Regions from separate parts of the Lysinibacillus sp. C5.1 genome, predicted to be linked through region 1. Evidence: riboswitches for the same ligand, from Rfam matches in the RefSeq annotation. Region 1 holds a riboswitch; each other region holds the start of a gene.
What was found. Region 1 has a riboswitch for cobalamin ahead of I5435_RS20470 (FecCD family ABC transporter permease). Riboswitches for the same ligand answer to the same signal wherever they lie in the genome.
Positions count from the first base shown of each region.

Region 2: linked by a shared signal. The riboswitch ahead of I5435_RS21250 (hypothetical protein) and the one ahead of I5435_RS20470 (FecCD family ABC transporter permease) in region 1 are both predicted to bind cobalamin.
Region 3: linked by a shared signal. The riboswitch ahead of I5435_RS10805 (ABC transporter substrate-binding protein) and the one ahead of I5435_RS20470 (FecCD family ABC transporter permease) in region 1 are both predicted to bind cobalamin.

Region 1 covers NZ_CP066226.1:4,163,847-4,172,420, forward strand. Annotated here, with positions in the region: gene I5435_RS20450 (S-layer homology domain-containing protein) at 1-1,245, opposite strand, end outside; gene I5435_RS20455 (endonuclease Q family protein) at 1,350-2,471, opposite strand; gene I5435_RS20460 (hypothetical protein) at 2,589-2,759, opposite strand; gene I5435_RS20465 (ABC transporter ATP-binding protein) at 2,846-3,643, opposite strand; gene I5435_RS20470 (FecCD family ABC transporter permease) at 3,649-4,695, opposite strand; cobalamin riboswitch at 4,844-5,037, opposite strand; gene I5435_RS20475 (YdhK family protein) at 5,190-5,786, shown strand; gene I5435_RS20480 (response regulator transcription factor) at 6,105-6,797, opposite strand; gene I5435_RS20485 (sensor histidine kinase) at 6,804-8,168, opposite strand; gene I5435_RS20490 (NADPH-dependent FMN reductase) at 8,459-8,574, opposite strand, start outside.
Region 2 covers NZ_CP066226.1:4,324,036-4,332,609, reverse strand. Annotated here, with positions in the region: gene I5435_RS21270 (S-layer homology domain-containing protein) at 1-494, shown strand, start outside; gene ytvI (sporulation integral membrane protein YtvI) at 655-1,713, opposite strand; gene I5435_RS21260 (hypothetical protein) at 1,808-2,356, shown strand; gene I5435_RS21255 (glutathione peroxidase) at 2,627-3,172, shown strand; cobalamin riboswitch at 3,327-3,528, shown strand; gene I5435_RS21250 (hypothetical protein) at 3,683-4,225, shown strand; gene I5435_RS21245 (ABC transporter substrate-binding protein) at 4,227-5,186, shown strand; gene I5435_RS21240 (tyrosine-protein phosphatase) at 5,753-6,520, shown strand; gene I5435_RS21235 (MATE family efflux transporter) at 6,676-8,043, shown strand; gene I5435_RS21230 (putative RNA methyltransferase) at 8,043-8,574, shown strand, end outside.
Region 3 covers NZ_CP066226.1:2,236,576-2,245,149, forward strand. Annotated here, with positions in the region: gene I5435_RS10800 (GTP-binding protein) at 1-1,551, opposite strand, end outside; cobalamin riboswitch at 1,730-1,915, shown strand; gene I5435_RS10805 (ABC transporter substrate-binding protein) at 2,079-3,074, shown strand; gene I5435_RS10810 (precorrin-3B methylase) at 3,125-3,799, shown strand; gene I5435_RS10815 (hypothetical protein) at 4,036-4,239, shown strand; gene I5435_RS10820 (DUF2243 domain-containing protein) at 4,786-5,301, shown strand; gene I5435_RS10825 (cytochrome c oxidase assembly protein) at 5,324-6,139, shown strand; gene I5435_RS10830 (class I SAM-dependent rRNA methyltransferase) at 6,477-7,673, opposite strand; gene I5435_RS10835 (alpha/beta hydrolase) at 7,736-8,574, opposite strand, start outside.

The DNA.
Region 1 (8,574 bases):
TGTTGTTAAACCTAAGCTTCTAACAAGCATCGCTGCTGCCTGTGCGCGTGTAATATTTTGTTCAGGTCTAAAAGTACCATCAGCATAGCCCTTCATCATGCCTCTTGCAGCCGCTTTTTGAATGAACTCCTTTGCCCAATGATTTTCTATATCTAAAAATTGCACTTTACTGCCTGTTGTAAAAGTTGCAGTTGGACTTTGCACACTTTCATTCCCTGCCGCATCTATCGCTTTTATGGCAACAGTATAAGTAGTATTATCTACTAAACTATCGAGCGTTATAGCTGTTTGATTGGCATCGACTGTAGAGTAGAGTGTATTATTCAAATACACATGATAGTTCGTAACCCCTTCATTATCAGTTGCCGCTAGCCATTTTACATTTGCCTCTGTACTACTATTAACATTGACTTGGATTGCTGAAGAAGCATCCCATAGTGAACTTGCTTTAATAGCTGGTAAAAATGCCTGCTTTGCTACTGCTAAATAACCTGCTTCACTTAAATGAATGTTTTCTGGATTTGGCAAAAAGTTAGGTACATCTTTCGCCACTACGTCATATGTTGGCACAAATATTGCACCTGCTTTCTCAGCAGTTGTTTTAATAGAAGCATTCATGATACCTAAAAGCATTTTAAACTGTGTTTGCAAGTCTTCGCTGTAATAAGGGAAAGAATTATAATAGCCCATCACGTAAATTTGTACCTGTGGATTTAACTTCTTTATTTCCTTGAGTATTGCCGCTATATTATTTATAGCTTCTTGAGATGCCTTTATAATGGCGGCTGTATCAATACCAGTTGTTGACGATTGTTTTAGAATTGGCAATAAATCATTAGCACCAGCAGTTAACGTAATCAGCTCTGCCTCTTGAATTGAAGCTCTAAGCTTTGCACGATCATTTGTATAACCAAACCCCGTCACTGGCTTTTCTACATCATCTTGTAAGTCTTTTAACACATTTTTAGTTGTATACCCCGAATAGGCAAACCCTTTATTATAGGATGTAAGTAAACCTTCTTGTTGTAATGCCTGTGCTACAAAATCTGTATAGCCTAAGCCAATGGCTCCGACTTCATTCATACCATGTGCTAATGAATCGCCTAGCGCTATGTAATCAGCCTGTACAACCCAGCTTGGCGCTATATGATCTTCTTTCTTTTCCGCACTTGCACCTACAGGTATTGTTAATTGTAAAGCTAGCATGCTAGCAGCTAAAAAACGAAATTTTTTTGAAAATTGCATATACCCACTCCTCCTGCTCATCTACTAATTACTAGTTTACTAGATTAAGGATAAAAGTGGGTGCATTATATTGTAAATACTTTGGCTAGCATTCTTTTCCTGCTCTATTTATGCTGTACCTTTCCATAGACACCTCCACCACCAACCTCAATATGTAATTGTCCCGTTCTCGCTAAATCAATCATCGTAGCTATTTTCTGTGGCACAATTTCCTCGAGTTGCTCGGTCGTGATACGGTGTAAAATCGTCATTTCAGTCCCAAATGCATGTAATAATCTTTCCATCATTTTCGGACCTAAACCTGGTATAAAATCAAGTGGTACTTGATGGATGTAAGGTGGTCTTTCACGTTCATCAACATACGGCTCTGATAGTTCCTTAATACGTGTCGCAACACCTTTAATAATTTTCGAGCTTGCACAAGATGTACAAAGCGTATCGTCTGCACTTAGCTGTTTACCACAATTAGCACAAACAGTTTGATAATATTTGCCGAGCAATGGATTTAACCCATAATTCGCCACTACTGCCCGACCATCCTGTTCATGAAGCGCCATCTTTAATTCGCTAAAATTAGCCGCCATTAATTTTAGTTTTTGATATTCACGAGCCATTTTCCCAAGCGAATGTGCATCAGAGTTTGTAACAAATGTATAGGCTTGAAGTTCTTTTATGTTTTTGACCATATTGGTATCAGAACTTAAACCAAGCTCTATAGCATCTATAAGCTGTGGATTGAATACTTCTGTTAAGCTTATATGAACACCTTTTCCAAATAAACTTTTAAATGGCGTAAAAACATGTGCTGGAATAAAAAGCCCCCCTAATTCCCGCACTTTTTGTTGTACAGTTTGGCCTTCACAATAAATACGCTGTGAACTTAAATGGATGTTTTTCATATACTGGCTCATCCAATTCGAAAAATTCTCCATCACTTGAATAGTAGGGAAATAAGCTAGCACATGAATTGGTCCATGGCAGGAGCTATCATATATTTCGATTTCAGAACCTGGAATAAGCGTTGTTTCTTGAAATCGGAGTCCACCTTGCGATAACTCCTTTAGTTTGCCTTGTTGTATCATTATATTCATTTCAGCAATGACTTCTGGTGAATGACAATCAATAATTCCGATAATATCAAGCCCTTTTTTGGCACTAGCCATCTCTAAAATCCGTGCTAATGTTAACGTTTTACTCCCAGTAATTTTCACTGCGCGCCCACTCATTGTTCGTCCAATATGAATATGTAAATCTGCATAATAGTCATGAAACAATGTACACATCTCCTTTTGTTTTATTATAAAATGAAAAAACCTTACATTGCTGCAAGGTATTTTCAAGCATTAGGATGGATGGTTTTGATGAGCGCCTTTATCAGTCTCGTACGAACCTGAACCTTGGTTTGGCATTGCTGCTGAATCATATGCAACCAATGTAACGCCAATTTTCTTTTCGAGTTCATTAATTTTTTCAAGCTGTGTGTGATCTAATTGTGCAAATTTTACTTCTTCCATATTCATCACGCATCCTTTCAAAAATAACGTTCCCCGAATATCTCACAACTATACAAAGGGCAATTGGATAATTTCTTTAAGCGGTGTTATGTGGAAATTGTTCGAAAATTGTTTGAGTGACTGGCACTTAAATAGGTTAAATATGGTTTGCCTGTTAGTGGATGTGTTTGAATGTCGGCGCATACTCCAAAAACATCATCCAGCAGCTTAGGTGTTAACACTTCTTCTGGCGTACCATATTGAACGATACGACCTTGTTGTAAAACATAAATGTAGTCGCAGTACATCGCGGCCATATTTAAATCATGTAAGGCGGCGACAACCGTCAAATGCAGTGTTTGAATTAAATCCATTAGTTGTAATTGATGGTGGATATCTAAATGATTTGTCGGCTCATCTAAAATAAGTATCTGTGCTTGCTGTGCAAGTGCACGCGCAACCATCACTCTCTTTTTTTCCCCTCCAGAAAGGGAACTAAAACTACGTGTTTCTAAATGGGCAATACCTGTTTGAGACAAGGCTTCTTTTACAATATTAAAGTCTTCCTTATTGTCCATCTCAAAAAGTTTTTTATGTGGCGTTCTTCCCATACTCACTAAATCTTTTACTTGAAAGTCGAACAACACAGGCGTTTCTTGACTGACAACTGCTAATTTCTTTGCGATGACTTTACTTGATTGCTTAAATATATCTTGCTCATTTAATAACACTGTACCGCTTTCTGGCTTTAATAAACGATACATATTTTTTAATAGTGTAGACTTTCCGCTACCATTAGGGCCAATCAACCCAACAAACTGCTTTGCTTTTATTTGAATGCTTACTTTCTCTAATATGCACTGATCATGAATGGAGAATGATACTTCCTTTGCTTCTAATGTCATCACCTTTAATCCCCTTCACCAAATGAATAATTGTTTCGACGTAGTAGCCAAATGAAAAATGGTCCCCCACAAAAAGCAGTAATAATACCAATCGGCATTTCTTCTGGGGCTATTAATACACGCGCTAACGCATCAGCCCAAACTAGAAAAATTCCCCCTAACAATGCACTTATGGGGATAACATGTTGATAATTAGAGCCAACTAACAAGCGTACGATATGCGGAATAATTAAACCAACAAACCCGATGGACCCACTTACTGCAACGAGCACACCTGTCAGTAAAGATACGAGTACTATTAGCTGTATGCGAAACTGTTGAAGATTTACCCCTAACGTGACGGCCGCTTCTTCCCCAAGTAGTAATAAATTCAGATTTCGATAGTATAGCCACAACAACCCAAATACGATAAAAAAGACAATGACTGGAATAAATAAATTACTCCATTTTGCTCCTGCGAGACTGCCTAACATCCAATACATAACGGCTTTAATCCCGCCCTCTTCCTTAGACATCATTAACATAAAATTCGAAGTGGCAGATAAGATAAAGGACACCGCCATCCCCGCTAGTAAAAGGCGAAAAATCGAAATACGTCCTCCTACACGCGACAACAAAAATACTAAGACAATTGCCATAAAAGAGCCTAAAAAAGCAGAGACTGAAAGGGCGTAGATACCTAAAAATGAAAACGCCCCTAAAATAATGACAGCCGTTGCGCCCACTGTTGCTCCCGAAGAAATACCTAAAATATACGGATCGGCTATCGAATTACGGACTAGTGCTTGAACAGCAGCACCAGCAACCGCTAAGCCTGCACCAACAACAGCCGCCAGAATCACGCGAGGAACACGGATTTGCCATATAATAATCTCTTGCGAACGACTCCAATCCTCCTCTATAACATGAGGGAATAATGGCACTTTCGAAAGAATTACCTTCCATACATGTAACGGCGTAACTGACACAGACCCAATCATAATGGCCACTGTCATAGACGCAATGAGCACTAGAAAAAGGGTCAAAGAAAATAACATAAATTTTTTATTCATTTGGTTATGAACTCCTTATCAATCATGATAAAGACGAAGCAATAAAAAAGGGCATTCTACGCATACATGCATAGAAATACCCTTAGCTAAACAAATTAGGAGAAATATCCATCAATTGTCCGTAATTGCTTGCATCCTCGTGGGCATTACAGGTATGAACTAACTGGCAGGTCTCCTGGCTTCGATTCATCGTATCTACGATTGCCTTCCCATTTAAAAACAGTGGCTACACTATCATAGAACTCCTCGTTACAGTTGCGGGACAGCGTCGGATTTACACCGACTTCCCTTTTAAGTGATGCTCGTGTTTACAAGCGTCACACCATTAGTATCTGAAATTTTAAAATTATGACGATTCTATCATACATCATTATCGTAGTCTATTATTTCCTTCATTTAGGAATCTATCTTTCCTCATTTCAAACTAAATCCATCATTTCTGCACATTTACTTGCTACATTAAAGACACATCCAAATCGAAGGAGGAAATTCATATGGTATTAAATAAAAATCGGCTCCTAATGTTAGTAGCAGCAATTGCTTTACTAATACTTTCAGCTTGTGCTGATAATACAGCGAAGTCAGAATCTGCTCAAAGCGACAAAACAGACCACGGCGAAGAGATGGAGCATGGGGATGAAATGGATCATTCCATGATGAATCATTCAAGCTCTGGTGAAGTTCCAGCCACTTTAAAAACAGCCGAAAATCCAAAGTTCCCTGTCGGCAGTAAGGCTATTCTTACAGATGGCCATATGTCAGGAATGACAGGAGCCGAAGCGACAATTGTCGGCGCTTACGATACGACAGCATACATTATTTCATTTGAGCCTACTACTGGTGGTAAGACAATTGAAAATCATAAATGGGTGATTCATGAGGAATTAATCGACCCAGGTGAAGCACCTTTATCACCAGGATCAGAAGTAAAAACTGATGCTACCCATATGACAGGCATGGAAAATGCGACTGTACGCATTGATGATGCCGTACAAACGACTGTCTATATGGTCGATTTTGCTTTAACAACTACTGGTGAAGAAATGAAAAATCATAAATGGGTGACTGATAGCGAGCTAGCGACAAAATAATGAGGTTGGGACAAAAGAGAAAAGGTGTTAGATTGATGGCAGTCAATCTAACACCTTTTTTTGCTACGCCGTTGTTGTCCGCTACGGCGGTGCTTTCCGCTCAGCACAGTAAGCCGCAACCCTCGCTAACGCGCGGTCTGTTACGTCTTACATTGTATGCTGTTCTGAGCAGGAGTCACCGCTTCCGCTACCAACAACTAGTGAACACTTCTAATTTTTTATTTATTGCAAAAGCAAGAAAAGATAAGTTCTCCATATAGCAAAAATTTATGAACACCTTTTCTCTGTTCCTTAAATTTTTTTAGTTATGTCCCAGCCTCATTCTAAAACCTTTTTGTCACCGCTTTTATGCCATTTATAGCCGATTCCCCACACTGTCTGTAAATAATCATCCACTGGAAAGCCACTTTTTCGAAGCTTATCCCGTAAATTGCGGACATGTGAATCAATCGTTCGGTCTTCAATTGCTACATTATATCCCCATACAGTGTTGATTAAATGCTCTCTAGAGAAAACTTTATTTTGATAATCAAGAAATAACGCTAACATCAAAAATTCTTTTGGCGTTAAAGAAATCATCTCTTGGTGAAAAGATAACTCAAAAGATTCTTTATTTAAGCGTAGCCCTTCGAAATTAATAACGATTTCTTCAGCCTTTGTTCTTCTTAAAACAGCCTGTATACGCGCTAACAATTCTTCCTCATCGAAAGGCTTTAAAATATAGTCGTCAGCTCCAAGATTTAGCCCTTTTATAATATCAGCCTGTTCCCCTTTTGCCGTAAGCATAATAACTGGTACGTCCCAAAACTTCCTTATTTCCTGACATACTTGCCAGCCATCCATATCAGGCATCATAATATCTAACAGCACTAAATCTATATGATGTTCTTCTAAATATTCTAAAGCATCTCTTACAGACGACCTAGCAATACAATGAAAAGAAGGTTCAAGATAAAGGGTAAGTAACTCTAACATCCTTGGTTCATCGTCAATTAATAATAATGTTTTCATTTGTTCCTACTCCTTAAACAATAATTTAAAAGTAGTCCCTTTGTTTTCCTCACTAACAACGGTAATTTCCCCTCCATGTGCATGAACGAGCTCCTTTACAATGGCAAGTCCTAATCCTAAACCGCCATTGGCACGCGTACGAGATTTATCAACCCTATAAAAACGTTCAAAAATATAAGGTAAATCCTTCTGCGGAATTCCTTTTCCGGTATCTTTTATAATAATTGATACGAAATGATTGTTTCTTTCCACTTGTAAGAAAATCGAATCTCCTGAGGAACAATAAGTCAGCGCATTATTTAACAAATTCAAAAAAATTTGCTCCAACCTTATTGTATCAGCCAATAAAGTTAGTCCCGCTTCACATTGCACAAAAAGGTCAATTTGTTTTTCATGGAAAGCAGGTCTTAACTTTGCCTCAATACTTGCCACAAAGTCATCCATATGAAGACATTCTTTGTTTATAACAAATGCATTTTCATCCATTTTTGCTAAATCAAATAAGTCTTTTATTAACCTTGATAATCGATTCGTTTCCTCAATAATAATACGTAAATACTTTTGACGATCTCGTTCCGATAAATCTCGTTTATAAAGAATATCTGTATAACCTTTTATAAATGTAATCGGTGTTCGCAGCTCATGAGCAATACTCGATAAAAATTCCTTTCTTTCCTCTCGTAAATGATTTAAGTCATTAGATAATAGTTGAATAGCATTCGCAAGATCACTTAATTCATCTTGACCATTCGTTGAAAGGGCTACTGTAAAATCCCCTTTACTCATTTTTAGTGTTGCTTCTTTCATTTCAATTAATGGACGAGCAAGCTTTCTAGATAACACAATAATCACTACAATGGTCACCAATCCCGACACAAGCCCAACAATTAGGAAGTGTTTATTTAATCGCTCCATTAAGGCATGGATAGAATCTGTATTTTGGAACATAAAAACATAGCCAATGGTCTTTTGCTGTTTTTGAATTGGACTAACGGTCGCTATATACTTTTCATCTTGCCAATTGTTCTCTAGCACCTGACCATCATAAGGTACACTTGCTCCAAGCCTCTGTAAATATGCTTTTATATCAAGGTGCGGCGAAGAAGTAGCTAAAATTTTGCCAGCACGATCTGCAATCACAACGTCCGTATTATCTCGGGATTCCATTAATACTATATGTGATAACGTTTCCTTTTCGAAATTTTGCTCCAATATCTTTCGATGCGAATTACCCGTTGTCTGCAAGTTTGTTAGTTCTTCATCAACTCTCGAATTCGTCAAAGAAAGATGCAAAAATAACATCATAAATGTTTCGATGCAAAACAATGTGATAAAAAAGATAATGCCAAGCTTTAGTGAAAGTTTTTTCATCCTGTAACCACCTATATTTCAAAATGATAACGTGTAAGTGTGAAGATTTTATGCAGAAGAAAGATACTTCTATTAAATAGTATAAAATAAAAACTACATGCTCATTGATTTTTCACCCTATGTAGTACTTAATTCAAATAAGAATGAGCTCTATATTAGAAAGATATAGGAGGTACGTTTTCCTCGATTCCTGCTGGAAAAGCATGACTCTTTAGAGCCCGTACAATGCCAACAACTCTAAAAAAAGAATGCTAATAAGTATGTCGTATACTTATTAGCATTCTTTTTTATTAAATATAATTTTTAACCCAATCTAAGAAGTTTCCAATTACTGAATCAAGGAATTTGACAGTCCCCTCATCTGTTAAATTACCTTCTTCATCAAATTTTGTGTGGACAGCGCCAA
Region 2 (8,574 bases), 160 kb from region 1:
GTGAGGGCATATTTGCACCTAATCAAGATATAACACGTGCACAATTTGCTGCTATTATAGTCCGTGCGCTCGGTTTAAAAACAGATGACCTTACTAGTCATTATGCAGATGTAACAACAGATGCATGGTATGCAAGCTATATCAATGCTGCAAGTGAATACAAGCTTATTCAAGGTTACAGCAATGGTCACTTTGGACCGAATGATAAAATTACACGTCAGCAAGCAATGACAATTTTAGCGCGTGCTTTGTTGTTAACTGATATAGATACAACGATTTCAGAGCAAGAAGCGGCAACTATTTTAGCTGCGTTTATAGATGAAGGACAAATTGCTGAATATGCTAAATCTCCTATTGCAGTTGCAGTAAAAACAGGTTTAGTAACAGGTAAGGCAAATAAAACAATCGCGCCAACTGCTAATATTTCGCGTGCAGAAGTAGCGGTAATAATCGAACGCTTCTTAAAGAAAGCAGAGCTTATTAATTCAAAGTAATAGACAATAATATAGGGCACTTCTATTTATCATGAATAGAATGTGCCCTGTGTTTATTTTTATTTGTCGTTGGATAGAGCCGTAAATCATAGCTTAGCGAGCTACTTACGTCTTGACGTCCACCATTTTTCAAGCAACTGTCCAATTTATTTCACATCTGCTAGATTTTAAAATTGATTTTAATAACCCCTGTTTCTTTTAAGGCGAACAATAAGATGATAACAAATGGCCCTACAAGTAAGCCGATGATACCAAATAGTTGTAGACCGACAAACATCGCTATTAATGTTGGCAGAGGAGATAAACCAATATGTGCGCCCATTACTTTAGGCTCGACAGTTCGACGAATAATTAATAAAATAGCTGCAAGAACAAAGAGCTTAATGGCAATCGATGTATTCCCCATCAACAGGTGGTAAGTTCCCCAAGGCGCTAAAATAATAATGGAGCCGAGGAACGGGATAACATCAATAATCCAAATAATAAAAGTCATTGTTAGCGCAAATTTTGGTTGAATAAGGAGTAATCCAATAAATGTAACTCCGGCAATGATAAAGCTAACAAGAACTTGTGCCTTCATAAAACCGAAAAATGCATCTTTTAAACGATTCGTAATAATTTTTAATTTCTTTTCTGTTGATGGCTTTAAATATTTATAAGTTATCTGTTTTAATTTAGGTAAATCGAGCATAAATAAAAATAGAGCAATCATATAAACGAGAAGACTAATAAAGAGGCTTGGAATTTGTGAAAAGAAGGTCGTAACTTTGGTATAATTAAAGAAGTTTAAAAAAGATTCTTCAATTTTCTTAATAAAGTCGGTTGCCGTTTTTTGAAGTGAGGAACTCACTTCAGTAGGAAAGTCTTCTGTATATTTTGAAATATTCTCTTGCATATGCCCCCACATCTCAGATAGCTTAGAAATATAGTAAGGTGCTTGTTTGGAAATGGAAATTATTTGCGACATTAGTTGGGTAATAGTAAAGTAACAGATAATAGAAATAAAAATAACACTTACTATGTATATAAACGCAACAGCTATTTTCCGAGACATTTTCCATTTTCGTTTAAAAAACATGACAATGGGTTCCAATAAAAAAGCTGTAATACCCGCTAATAGTATGGGCACGGAAACTGGTATGATAAAATATGCAGCTACTAGTAGGCATATAATCGCTAGCGTTCGTATAATCAACTTTCGAGTTATAGATCTATTCATAAGCTCTCCTTTTTATCATTAATTTAAGTACAGTGTAACACAATAAAATTAAAATTTAAAAACGTTCTGAAAGTAATGAAGGTAGGGATAAATCATGGAAAAAGAGATTTTAGAGCTTTTTAGTAATTTAACAGAGCGTGACCGTGAAATTGAATACGAGTCTTATAGAAAATTGATGAAGATTGTGCAAGAACCAGTTGATTGGACATATGCAGTTTGGGAACAACTTGTTAAAGCCCTTACATATAATAATGGACATGCGCGTGCGCGTGCTGCACAGTTTTTATGTGCATTAGCAGCAAAGAGTGATCCAGAAGAGCGTGTTCTTGATGATTTTCTAAAAATCTGGGCAGTGACGTATGATGAAAGTAAAGTAACAGCAAGACAGGCATTACAAGCAATCTGGCAAATTGGGCTTGCTGGACAGGTTCAAAGAGATTTAATTGTTTCTTATTTAGCGAAAAGGTTCCAAACTTGTATGGATGAAAAACAACCAACACTTATTCGTTATGATATAATTGTCTCTTTTAAGAAGTTATTTGATGCTACTAATGATCATAAACTATTGGATATTGCGATGAGGTTAATTGAAGAAGAGCAAGATACAAAATGTAAAAAGAAATATAAAACAGCCATCCGTTAACATAGCGAGATGGCTATTTTTATGGTGAGCGAGTTATTTTGAAGAAAGAAAAGTTATTGTTATAATGAAAAAAACAGTATTTTTGATTCATATAAATATAGGTCTTATTTACTTATATGGAATTTAGTATGCAATAGTTACTAAATTTCTAAAAAGCGACAAAACCATTTGTTGAGGAATAAGCAACATAATTATTCACGCAATATACAGGGTGAGGGGTTATAGTTGGTCATTCTATATAAAAAATAGTAACTAGAAAGGGTCGAGATAATGGGTATTTATAATTATTTAGTAAAGAAGCCAAACGGTGAAATTTTATCAATGGAAACATATCGTGGAAAGACGATGCTAATTGTCAACACAGCTAACCAATGTGATTTTACATATCAATTCGAAGATTTACAGAAAATGTATGATAAATATGGCGAGAATAATTTCGTTGTGCTTGGTTTCCCTTGTAATCAATTTGGAGAACAAAACCCAGAAGATGGAGCAAAGACGATTAAACTTTGTCAAATTAACTACGGGGTAACGTTCCCAATCTTTGAAATAGTTCAGGTAAATGGCGAAGGGACACATCCATTATTCAATTATTTAAAGCACGAAGTAGATTTTCGTGAATTCGGCAAAGCCAATATGCAGGAAAAGATGTTAGCAGAATCAATTATCCAAATTGCTCCTAGCTTTTTAGATGGGCGTAATATTCGTTGGAACTTTACGAAATTTTTAGTAGATAATCAAGGTAATATAGTGGAACGCTTCGAACCAACCGATTCCCAACTAGATATTGAGCAAGCAATTGAAAAAATTTTATAGCTAGCTCTTTTAGTCAGAATTATTAGGAAAGAATAACGAATAGCTGGTCATGATGTAGAAATAGTGCTAAGTAGTGTGTGGATATATTCGATTATGCTTCAATTTCATAACTATTTTTTTAAATCCATATATGATAAACTGCTATTCAAGTGAATAATTCTTGCAGAATAATGGTGCTAATTTAGCATAATCGGGAATTCGGTGTAAGACCGAAGCTGTTTCCGCAACTGTAAGTACAAAAATCATAATACATGCCACTGTCCAAAGACAACAGGATGGGAAGGCTTTATGAGCGCTACGAAATAAAGGTAGCAAACTGTACGAGCCAGGAGACCGACCGTTATTTAATGTATAAAAACTCTTCGGAAGCTAGGAGGATATACGGCAAATACATTAGCTGTCTTCGTCAGATAACACTATATATGCTATTTTCGTCGTTCCCTAGGGAGCGACGTTTTTTTATGCACCTTTTAAGCAAAATCTGTTCATGAAAGAAAGAAGGGGTTACAGATGAAAAAAGATGCGCGTTATTCTTGTTACCCGTTCATGCGTGAAAAAATATCTACAGTTGATTTTGAAATCCGTACAGATAGTTTAACAACGCATATCGGTGTAGCATTGGCTGCTGTAAAAGCCGAAGAAGTTGAAGTAGTTGGGGCAGATTTATTGACTATTTTGCCAATGGCATATCATGTCAATGGCTCGGTACGCGGCAAACTAGCGGTAACGGAAGAAGATTTATCATGGCTCAGTGATCGTTATGATTTTTATGTAGGACATGTAAAGGAACAAATTCAAAATTTTGTTTTGCCACAAGGCACGGGGGCTGCAACTGCGCTTCACTTATGTCGGAGTGAGGCAAAAAAATCGTACCGTGTGCTACACAAAGTGTCAGAGGAAAGGGAAGTACCGGACATTCTTTTCGACTACTTAGGATTACTAGCTAATGTATTTTTTGTTATGGCTGTTTACATGAATCAACAGGCTGGAATCGCTGAAATCCCGTTTATTAGTAAATCATATCCAATGAAGAAAAAGAAGGAGAATGAATAAAGTGAAAAAACTATTAAAATTCCAATGGCTTACTGTGTTAATGCTTGCGCTTGTATTGACAGGATGCGGCACAGCAGATAAAGCGAAAAATGACGATACATCTAAATCAGACCAACAAGTTGAGCAAAGTGGCTATAAAGTTAAGGATGATCGCGCTGTAGAAGTAGCATTTGATGCAGTACCGAAAACTGTTGTGTCATTACAACCAAGTAACACAGAAATTTTATTTGCACTAGGTGTTGGCGATAAAGTTGTCGGAGCTACAGAATATGATACGTACCCAGAAGAAGCAAAAAACATCGAACGTGTGTCAGATTCAGTGACATTTAATAGCGAACGAATTGTAGCCTTAAAGCCAGATGTTGTCATTGCGTACTCTACAGGAAATGAAGAGACACTAGATGCACTAAAAGGTCTTGAAGATGCAGGTGTAAAAGTATTTGTTATTCAATCAGCTGCATCATTTGAAGATGTTTATGGAGATATTCAACAACTTGCTGAAGTGATGGGTGTACAAGATAAAGGTGAGCAATTAAACAAAGAGATTAAAGCGAAAATTGCTGATGTTCAAGCAAAAGTAAAAAGTGTAGAAACACCAAAAAATGTTTACTTAGAAATTAGCCCAAAACCTGATATTTATACAACAGCAGCTGGTACTTTCCAACAGGAAATTTTAAATGCTGCAAATGTCAACAATGTATTTGGTGACCAAACAGGATGGGTAAAGGTTGCAGAGGAAGATGTTATTGCGAAAAATCCTCAAGTTATTTTAACAACTGTCAACTATGTAAAAGACCCAGTAGGGGAAATTCTAGGACGTGATGGATGGAATACGATTACAGCTATTGAAGATAAAGCAGTAAATGCTATTGATACAGATATTTCAAATCGTCCAGGACCTCGTATCGGGGAAGCTGTTGAGATGGTTGCAAAAGCTGTATATCCTGAGTTATTTAAATAAGGATAAACGGTAAAAACCTTTCATAATAGCTTAGGCAAAAGAGAAAAGAGGCTGGGACATAACCCTAAAATTCTAAATAGAGATACATTGGTTTTGATAAATTTTTGCTAAGAAAATATATAGAACATATTTACTATTATTTCTTTTGCAATGAATAATAAATTAGAAGGGTTCCCTAGTTGTTGGTAGCGGAGGTGGTGACTCTAGCGGGAAAAGCACATTATGTTAGATGCAACAGACCGCGCGTAGCGAGGGTTGCGGCTTACGGTGTGCCCGCAGAAAGCACCGCCGAAGCGGACAATACTGGCGCAGCAAAAAAGTGTTAGATTGACTGTCATCAATCTAACACTTTTTCTCTTTTTTCCATTATTTGTTTTTGCTATGCCGTTGTTGCCTGCTGGCATTTCTTCCTTTGTAGAAAGCATTTGCCTTAGCGGACAATAGCGTGATTCATGTTTTAAAATAAATATAGTTGAATAAATAAGGCATTGGATAATTGGTATTATCTTTGTTTGTTCTATAAAATAGAAGTAGAAATGATTGCTAACATAAGGGAGGCGTAGTGGATGACACAGTTTGACATGAAAGTTATTCCGTTTGAGGCAGTCTTGAATTTCCGCGACATGGGTGGCTATAAGACGAGGGATGGTCGTATCGTAAAGAATGGCTTACTATATCGTTCAGCTGCACTTGGTAAGATGACACAAGCGGATAAGGTGCGCTTTGAAACATTAGGGGTAAAAACAATTTTTGATTACCGAGATGAACACGAGGCACGAAATAACCCTAATCCAACATTCAAGGATGCAAAGTATATTCAAATTCCTGCAAAGGGAAATCATGCGTTTGAGATGCCAACAAATACTGGTGGTCACAATTTTTATAAAGTTGTAAGTCCTGAGATGTTTCGAGATTTTTATGCACAAATGCCATTTAACAATGTATCATTTAAAAAATTAATGGCAACAATCCAAAATCCAGATAATCTAGGTCTAGTTCATCATTGTGCAGTAGGCAAAGATCGAACAGGTATTGGAGGAGCTCTTATTTTGCTAGCATTAGATGTGCCAGAGGAAACCATTATGCAAGACTATTTAGAAACAAATATTTACTTACGCCCAATGGTAGAGCGCATGGCACAGGCAATCCAAGATACTTTTAATGATTATGAATTACAGCAGTTTCACGCACTAATGTCAGCTCGCGAGGATTATTTGCAAGCCGCCTTTGATGCTATGGATAGTAAATACGGTTCAAAAAACGTATTTTTAGAGCAAGAATTTGGCTTAACAACAGAAAAACGACAGCAATTACAAGAATATTGCTTATGTTAATAAGACACCCTTTCACGCCATGCAGTGAGAGGGATTTTTTTGTAGCTATTCAATTATTTTTGTATTACCTATCCTATACAACAAGCCAATCTGTGATAAGATACAATAGATTTTTATGTAATGGATAGAGAGAAGTGAAGTAGTTGGGACATGCGATGAGAGAGAAACATTCGACCGACCAGTTTAGTTTATTTCATTTAACATGGCCGATCTTTTTGGAAGTTTTTTTATTTATGTTAATGGGATTAGCCGATACATTGATGTTAAGTGCTTTGTCGGATAATGCAGTTTCAGGTGTTGGTGCTGCCAATCAATATATTCATATTGCGATATTAATACTTGAAGTGGTGGGCAATGGTGCTGCCATTGTTGTATCGCAATATTTAGGTTCAAAACGCTATTTAGAGGCTACAAAAATTTCGGCATTAGCCGTTACGATGAACGTAATTGTTGGGCTTATTATGAGTATAATTTTTTTCTTCGGCTCAAGCCATTTAATGACGATGATGAATTTAAAGGGCGATGTTTTGCAATATGCGCAAAGCTATTTAATCATTATAGGTAGTTTTATTTTTTTACAGGCTATTATTAATGCGTTAGCAGCCATTATTCGTGTCCATGGTTGGACGAAACAGACCATGTACGTTTCGCTTGGAATGAATGTTATTCATGTCTTCTTAAATTACGGATTAATCTTTGGAAATTTTGGACTGCCGGAATTAGGTGTTAAGGGCGCTGCGATTTCCTCCATTATTAGCAGGGGACTGGCGGTACTTGTTTTTTCGTGGCTGTTGTATCAGGTGATGGAGATCCGTGTGAAGATAGAATACTATTTCACCTATTCAAAAGAATATGTCCGAAAAATTTTAAATATCGGTTTACCATCTGCTTTTGAGCAAGTGCTCTACCAATTTTGCCAAATTGTCTTCCTTTATTACGCAACCTATATAGGTGCTGAGACGCTTGCAGCAAGGCAATATGCCATGAATATTTCAATGTTTACATACTTATTTGCAGTTGCAATCGGTACAGGGACGGCGATTATTATAGGTCGATATGTGGGGGCAGGTAAAAAAGATGAGGCCTATCATCAATTATGGGTAAGCGTGCGCTCAGCTTTTATTTTCACGATACTTATGGTGAGTGTTGTTACAATTTTCCGTACGCAGTTCATGAGCCTATTTACAGATAATCCAGAGATTATCGCAATCGGCGGATCTGTTTTAGCGTTAAGTATATTGTTAGAAACAGGTCGTACAATGAATATCGTCGTTATTAATTCATTACGTGCTTCAGGTGATGCAAGGTTTCCTGTTAAAATCGGATTTTTATCAATGGTATGTATGAGTTTGCCACTTGGCTACTTATTTGTATTTGTTTTAGATTGGGGATTAGTAGGAATTTGGTTAGCTATTTCAGCAGATGAATGGATGCGTGCTATTATCGTATACTTTAGGTGGAAAAGTAGAAAATGGGAGCGTTTTGCCATTGTTTCGCCAACAGAAAAAAGGAGGGAAATATAGTGGGGGCCATTTCTAAACGAGCTGCAGGAGCGGCATTAATAAATGCAAATATTGAGCTATTTGCTTGTCCAATTTGTCAGGAGTCCATGCAAGTGTATGAGCAAGGGAGGTTGACATGTACAGCAAACCATTCTTTTGATATCGCCAAGCAAGGCTATGTCAATATGCTAACGCATGGAGCAACCTCTAAATATAGCAAGGATCTTTTTGAATCCCGCAAAAAGATAATTGATAGTGGGGTGTACGATCCTCTAGAGGAGAAAATAGCAGAATTAATAGGACAAGCAAAAACGGTGCTGGATACCGGCTGTGGAGAGGGTTCGCATTTAGCTCGCATACTGTCTGAAAGAGATAGTATCGGTGTAGGCATTGATATTGCAAAAGAGGGAATCCTTGCTGCTGCTCGCCATTACCCAGAGCAAATTTGGTGTGTAGGAGATTTAGCGAAAAGTCCCTTTGCTAAGCATAGCTTCGATGTCATATTAAATATTTTGTCCCCAGCAAATTATGAAGAATTTAAACGGCTACTTA
Region 3 (8,574 bases), 1.9 Mb from region 1:
TTCGGCTTGTTCTAGCCCTTGTCTTAATGCACGGAAAGTAGCTTCCCGAAAATCTCCTCCTTCGGTATGCTTGATATGAGCTCGTCCTGTCAACAGTGTAAAGCGAATATCAGTAACAGGAGAACCAGTTAATAAACCGTGATGCTCGCGTTCAAATAAATGTTTTTCGATAAGGCGTTGGTGACCTACTGATAAATCATCAGCATGACAGGCATTAACAAACGTATTCCCAGTTCCGCGGATGTTCGGCTCCATGAATAAGTGTACCTCGGCATAATGCTTGAGCGGTTCGAAATGTCCGTAGCCTGTTACAGTCGTTGCAATAGTTTCCATATACAAAATTTGAGGTTTATCAAAGGTAATAACAAGTGAAAAACGATTTTTTAATACTTCAGCAAGTACTTCAAGTTGTATGACACCCATAATATGTACATGAATTTCTTGGAATTTTTCTTGCCAAACGACGCGTAACGATGGCTCCTCGGCTTCCAGTAAACGAAAAATCTGTAAAATTTCCTTTATATGCTGTTGCCCTTCATACAGTACTTTTGCTTGTAATGTAGGCACAAGTTCATAAGGTTTTGGGAGTAGTGTACTTCCTAAAATGTCTCCTATCTTCGCCAGGCTAAGCCCTTTCACTGCAAAAATGTCTCCTGCTTGTACGGCTTGGGTTGTCTGAAAACGACGCCCATTATACAGCCTAATTTCAGTTATTTTTTCGGTAACATCGCCAAATGCAAAGTCATCACGAGTATGCAATGTTCCTTGTAAAGCTTTTATAAAAGTTAAGCGTTGTGTGCCATCATGGCGAATTTTAAATACTTCCCCTTGAAAGGGTGCTTGATGGTCGAAGTGTGTCTCTGTCAGGAGAGGAAGCTGTGATACAAATTCCTTGATCCCAATATCTTTTAAAGCAGCACCAACAAAGCAGGGAAATGCTCGCTCTTCGTTAATCATCTTTTGTAATTGTGACAGGCACGTTGAGGCATCGAGTGTATCTGTTAAAAAGGCCTCGAGTAGTTGTTCATCGCGCTCGGCTAGCCACTCTGCAATATAGCTTTGTATAAAATCTTTGCGTAATGGGGAATCGATTAATAGGATGTTGTCGGAACAGTCTTTTTGTAATTGGTTCATCACCGCATTGATATCTGCCCCTTCGCGGTCGATTTTATTTATAAAGAAAAAGGTTGGTATATGGTATTGACGGAGCAATTGCCAAACCGTTTCTGTATGACCTTGTACACCCTCTACTGCACTGACAATAATGATGGCATAATCCATTACACGTATAGCACGCTCCATCTCAGGTGAAAAGTCTACATGCCCGGGTGTGTCAATCAGCGTATATGTATCATTTTCTATTTGCATCCGTCCTTGTTCCGCAAAAATGGTAATTCCTCGGGCTTGTTCAATTGCATGATTATCTAAAAATGTATCTTGATGATCGACTCTTCCACGAGATTGGATACTATTTGTGTGAAATAATAATTGCTCACAAAAAGTTGTTTTTCCTGCATCGACATGTGCGAGCACACCAATCGTTTTATACATAAAAATCCTCATTTCTAATGTAGTCTCTTCTCATTGTACCAGAATGATCGCTCAAACATTTCGTGACAAATAGTTCGCATTCGTGTTTAAATAGTGATAGTTTATTAACAAGTATCATTTATGGATTTTTTTGTGCGATTGAAATCAAAAATACCTTCTGCTAGTCTATTTTTATAACTAAAAACTGCTATATATTGGTGCAAATGGCTTTAGTCATTTGCTTAAAAGGGAAATCGGTGAAATTCCGATGCTGTCCCGCAACTGTAAATGGGGAGTTTATACAATAGTCACTGTAGTTGAACTATGGGAAGACGTATAAGCGATGAACCTAAGCCAGGATACCTGCCAATATGTATTTTTTACTTAACACCACGAGGATGGTGATAGTGATTGTTTAAATACCCAATGTATTTATCACTATGACACCCTCTTGGAAACAAGGGGTTTTTTTTATGTGCTAGTAGCAAGGAAATCATTGATTTCTTCCTATACAAATCCAAATACATAACTAAAGGAGAAATGGAACCATGAACAAATGGAAAGGCATGTGGCTAGTTGTTGCCATTGCGATTATAAGCATTTTAGGCGCTTGTAGTGCGAAAGACAATTCGCAAAGTGCTGCACAAAGTGAGCATATCGAGCCTGCTCAAAGCGAGACGACAGAAGTAACCATTGACAATAATGGTACTACACAAGTTTATACAGAAGCACCTAAAAAGGCGATTAGTTTAAATCAGCATGTAACGGAAATTATGTTAGCTTTAGGCTTAGAAGATTCAATGGTTGGTACAGCCTATTTGGATGATAAAATTTATGAACCTTTACAAGCTGCCTACGAAAAAGTACCAGTAATAGCAGAGCAGTATCCAACAAAAGAACAAGTGATAGATAGTGAAGCCGATTTTTTATACGCTGGATGGAAAAGTGGCTTTAGTGAAAAGGGTGTTGGTACACCAGAAGAATTAGAGACACTTGGTATCCACACATATTTACATCAATCTTCAAGTATAACGAAACCAACGCTAGATGATATTTTTAGGGATATTCGCAATATCGCAAAAATTTTCCGTGTTGAAGATCGAGGAGAAGCATTAGTCGATCAAATGACAAAAGAAGTTGATGCAGTACGTGCAAAGTTACCGCAAGGGGAAAAGGAGCTACGTGTGCTTGTCTATGATAGTGGAGATAAGGAAGTCTTTACTGCTGCTCAAAATTTTATGAATGAGCTTGTCACTGTCGCTGGTGGTAAAAACATTTTTGGTGAAGTTGAATCTGGATGGACAACTGTCTCAAAAGAAGAAACAGTAGAACGCAATCCGGAAGTAATTGTCGTGATTGATTATGGTTCTCAAAGTGCTGAAGACAAAATACATTTCCTGAAAAATGATCCTGCATTAAAGGAAACAGATGCTGTGCACAATGAGCGTTTTGTCATATTACCACTTTCAGCTGCTTCAGAAGGGGTTCGTGCGGCAGAGGCTATCAACATTTTGGCTAAAGGATTCTATCCAGAAAATTTTTAATAACTTCAGAGAGCTAGCTATATGCTAGCTTTTTTTAAGGAGAATAAAAAATGAATGCATTTCGTTCAAATATACCAGAATGTACATTTGAAAAATTAAATATAGATGGTCAATTTACTCGTCTAGCAGTAAGTCCTGGTATTATCAATAAACATTATACACCCGCGCAATTTCAAAAAATTGCAGAAGTCGTAGGGGACAGTGGGGCCATTAAATATTCAGCATACTATAATCTATTGTTGTCTATCCCTACGCAAACAGTTCAAGACGTTATAAGTGAACTGCAAGAAGCGGGCTTATATATGACACCATCAGGCTCCATCGTTGCGTTCAAGGCTTGTGATTTTTGTGATGGAGAGAGGATGGAAGCGGCGGAGATAACAGAACAATTATACATTGAGTTGCAGGGACAAACGGTGCCTTCCAGACTGCGTTTAAATGTCAATGGCTGTGCGTCCGCTTGCTATAATGCCGTCTATGATGATATTGGACTTGTCTATCAAAAAGATAGCTTCGATGTTTATTTAGGTGCTATTCCAATGGGGGCAAAAGCACAGGCGGGTACACTATTTGCTAAAGGCGTTTCCGCGCAAGAAATAGCCAGCTTTTTACAGCGTATAATTGGGGTATATCAACAACATGCACGGCCAAATGAGCCGTTCTATAAATTTTATCGCAGAACGAATACTGCTGAATATTGGCAAATAATGCATAATGTAAAATAAAGTAAAGTTATCCTTTTCGTTGTTTATGTACGATGACAGTATCGTTATCCAAAATGATAGATAGACCCTATGGAGCGAAGAACGGGAAGCAACTTGTACTCAAGTGTTAGATTGACTAATGTCAATTTAACACTTTTTCTTTTTCTTAAATTGGACATATATACCGGCAGTTTAGTTGAATAAATCATATGTCATGTGCTCACGCTAAGTCGATTACATTTTAAGGGGATGTAGAAATGTTTAATCGTTTATCAGCACAAAATGGTGTGTTTCGATTACCGCCAATACAGCGCAAAAATAATAAAGAGTTAGATGTTGCTATTGCAGATCTTGAAGCAAGAGGATTTCGTTTAGTAAGACGCGGGATTCAAAATGAGAAAAAGCAACCCCATTCATCGTACAATAAAGTTTGGGCTATTATGGAAAAATTGATGACTTAAAATATAGGGAAAAATAACAAAAAGCTGCTTTGATTTCTCTCAGCAGCCCTATAAGTAGTGAAACACTACGAACTTATATTTTGTCTTTTTATTGTCATTCTATACTTTAAATAATGCATAGACATAATTAAAGATTTTGACAAACTATTTTTGACTGAATGTAACTGTTACTAGAAGTATTAGATAAGGTATATATGTATACAGTTTTGTCAATCTAGTGCTATACGGGAATCCGCATAAGAAAGAATTTGTATTGCTTGATGGCATGCCAAAAGTTAGCAGCATTAAAGCCTCATGTAATGATCACTGCTCATGGTGTACTAATGGTTAGTGAAGAATTGAGTGCGGCACTGCGAAAATTTTGTGAATGATTTCGTTCACATTGCCCACACTAAAAATTATAAGAATGAAGTGATAGGTCCCTAAAGATTGAAGATTTTAGGGGCTTTTATTAGTGCCAATTATTAACTTCATTTGTACTATTTAATTGAAGGTGTAATCGCTGTGACATTAGGGAATAATAACACAAACTTAGAGAAAGAAGGAATGATTATAAAAACCCATGAAGAGAATAATCGTTCAATGCTAAAAAATGGACATCCTTATGCAAAGCAAAATGTATGGTCAGGGTTTCTTTTTGGTATAGGATTAGTTGCATTTATAGATGAAACCTTTTTTCATCAACTATTACGCTGGCATCATTTTTACGATAAATCGACAACTGATATTGGTTTAATATCGGATGGTTTTTTCCACGCATTTAGTTGGTTTGCGACAATTGCAGGTTTATTTTTATTTGCAGATTTACGTCGCAAAAATGGACTAAGGTTAGCAAGATGGCTAGGTGGTGTATTTTTAGGAGCAGGAGGGTTTCAATTATATGATGGTATTATTCAACATAAGTTAATGCGGATACATCAGATAAGGTATGTAGAAAATGTAATAACATACGATTTAATTTGGAATATCCTTGCTGCAATACTACTCATTATAGGGATTTATCTTACTATCCGTACTAAAAACGCTTATCACATACAAGAGGCTACATCTTATGAGCGCTAAACATAGTAATCATATTGCTCAGATGAATCAGGACGGCTTTCTACACGATTATGCACAACTATTTTTTTTATTGTTATTTAGTATTTTATTAATCATGTATATTAGTGCTATTGTTATTTCAAATCGTCATTATAAAACGTGGCCCCTTTATCGCATTGTATGTTTTGTTTTAGGGATAGTATTAGCGGTTATAGCGGTTGCTGGGCCTTTAGCAAATCGTGCAACGATGGATTTTACGGCACATATGGTGAGTCATTTACTTTTAGGCATGTTAGCGCCATTGCTTATTGTGATGGCAGCGCCTATGACACTTTTACTAAGAACTTTGAGTACTTCATTAGCACGTGCACTTACCAAAATACTAAAAAGCTGGCCTCTTCGTATACTTACACATCCAATAGTTGCGACTTTACTGAATATCGGAGGGCTTTGGTTATTATACACGACTAACCTATATGCACTTATGCATGACAATAGTTACTTACATGTAGTTGTCCATTTACATGTATTTCTAGCGGGGTATGTATTTACAATCTCTATTCTTTATGTAGACCCCGTACCTTACAGAAAATCCTTTATTTACAGAGCAATCGTTTTAATTATAGCATTGGCCGGACATGGAATTTTATCAAAATATATTTATGCGCATCCGCCTGAAGGTGTGCCAATAGCACAAGCAGAAATCGGAAGTAAGGTTATGTATTATGGTGGAGATGTAATTGATGCGATGATCATTTTCATGCTTTGCTTACAATGGTACAAAGCAGTAAGACCGCGAATAGTAGAACCGATGCAAAAAAGCGATAGTTTAGAAAATCGACAAATTGATTCTGTCTAGCACCATTTTTACTGAATATGTTTTCAGCGCATTCGCGTAAAAATTGTTGATAACGAAATGGGGAATGATTATAAATTTGGCGTCAATACGCTCAAAAAAAGTGTTAGGTTGACTGAAGGAAGGTGGTCTAACACTTTTGTTTTTTTATGGATTGGTAGTCATAAAAAGGGAATAAAGCTTTTACTTTCACTCTCGCTTTTAGATGTTGAGTCAAAGCTTTTGCTATGTCAGATAAAGAACTTAATGGAAGCTTGATTTAAGAAAAACTAGTAGACAAAGTTGAAAAACTCGACTTTGTCTACTAGCTTTGTGAGTGACTTTACTTAAGTCACACTTTTTAGTTTAGCTTTTGAATAAAAACAACTTTTAAGTAGTTGAATTCAGGATGCTCACGTGGCACACGGAAATCCTTTGGTAAACCGTATTCCTCCACAATTTTATAACGAGTATGCGTGTCATTAAATGCTTGCTCGATAAATCCTTTAAATTTTTTCATACCAAAGCTTGCATTATTCGTAGAAGCCACAATAATACCATTTTTTTCAGTTATTGCGATTGCATCCTTTAATAGCTTAGGATAGTCTTTAGCAGTTGAAAACGTAATTTGTTTTGTTCGAGCAAAGCTAGGAGGATCTAATACAACGAGGTCAAATTTCAACTGATGGCGTTGTGCATATTTGAAATAATGGAATACATCCATTACTTTAATATCCTGTGCTTCATAGTCAATATCATTGACACTAAATTGCTCAATTGTTTTGGCTAAACTACGTTTGGCTACATCGACACTTGTCGTTTTTATAGCTCCACCTAGAGCTGCTGCTACAGAAAACGCACCTGTATACGAAAATGTATTTAACACAGTTTTAGCTTTTGAATAGCGTTCACGAATAGCAAGTCGTACTTCACGCTGGTCGAGGAAAATGCCTGTCATAGCACCATCATTTAAATGGACAGCGTAATTCATGCCATTTTCCTTCACGATTAGTGGAAACTCACCAGGCGTGCCCATTACAAAATCGTCTTGTTCGATATATTGCCCTTTACTATCAAAACGCTTTTTCTCATATATCGCTTTATAGTTTACGGTTTCTGAAAGTGCCTCATAAATGACCTCTTTAAATGAATAAATGCCGGCACTATACCAACTCACCATATAATAGCCATCGAAGAAGTCAATTGTTATACCACCGATGCCATCACCTTCGCCATTAAAGACACGAAAAGCAGTCGTATTAGGATTGTTAAAGAATAATTCACGATTTTGAACGGCTTTTTTAATTTTTTTTGCAAAAAAGGTCTTGTCAATTTCTTCATCGGCATCGGTTGTTAACAGCCAGCCAATGCCTTTATTTTGGATACCATAATAGCCAGTCCCAATAAACCGGTTATGAATATCTAATAGACGAAGTAAGGCACCTTCTTCAGAAGGTAATTTACGTGTATCAACGGCATCTTTTAAAATAAGCGGATAACCCTTTTTTAATGGTCCTGCAAATTGATTGTTAATTTGTAAAGCAATAGTTTGTGTCATGTTGTCATCCTTTAAAAAACATTTTGCTCTATTATCGCATTGTTTAGTAGCATTACACAAACTTATTTCACGAATGTCGCAATTTTTTCAACTGTTTCAATTGTGGCTGCTTCAAAAAACGCCATTTTACTGAAGTAACTATGAATCAAACCAGCCATAGGGATATGTTCTACATAAACACCCGCCCTAGCTAATTTTTGAGCATATGCAAGTCCTTCATCGTAGAGTACATCTGCTTCTGCCGCAATAATCATTGTTTTGGGAAGAACGCTCAAGTTTTCAATGTGCAAAGGGGAGACAAGTGGATTCGTAAAGTAGTTTGTCTCCGTATATTGCCCTGCAAACCATTGCATCCCTTGTTTATCTAAACCAAAGTGTTCGCCATAAGCATTATAAGAATCCGTCGTAAAATCAAGATTTACAACAGGGTAAATCAATGCTTGCGCAGTGATTTTAGGGCCATTAAATGTAGCAGCTAAATAGCTAACAACAGTTGCTAAGTTTCCTCCTGCACTATCACCAGCTACTGATAATTGGCTATTATCACCACCAAAAGTTGCAATGTTATCAAAAACCCACAGTAAACCATCATAGGCATCGTGTAAAGGTATTGGGAATGGGTATTCTGGTGCTAAGCGATAATCGATAGATACGACAATGGCATGGGCTTTGTCTGCAAGTAGCCGACAACCTGCATCAGCGGATTCTAAATTGCCGAATACCCAGCCACCACCGTGATAATAAATAATTACGGGTAATTTTTCTGCCTGTTCCGGAATGTAAATACGAATATTTATTTCTTGGCCATCACGCACGCTAATTTTTTTATTTTCTATAGAAGCAAGTTGTGGTGAATGGCTAGATTGCCATGGTGGAACTGTACGTGAGTTTCTTGCTTCCT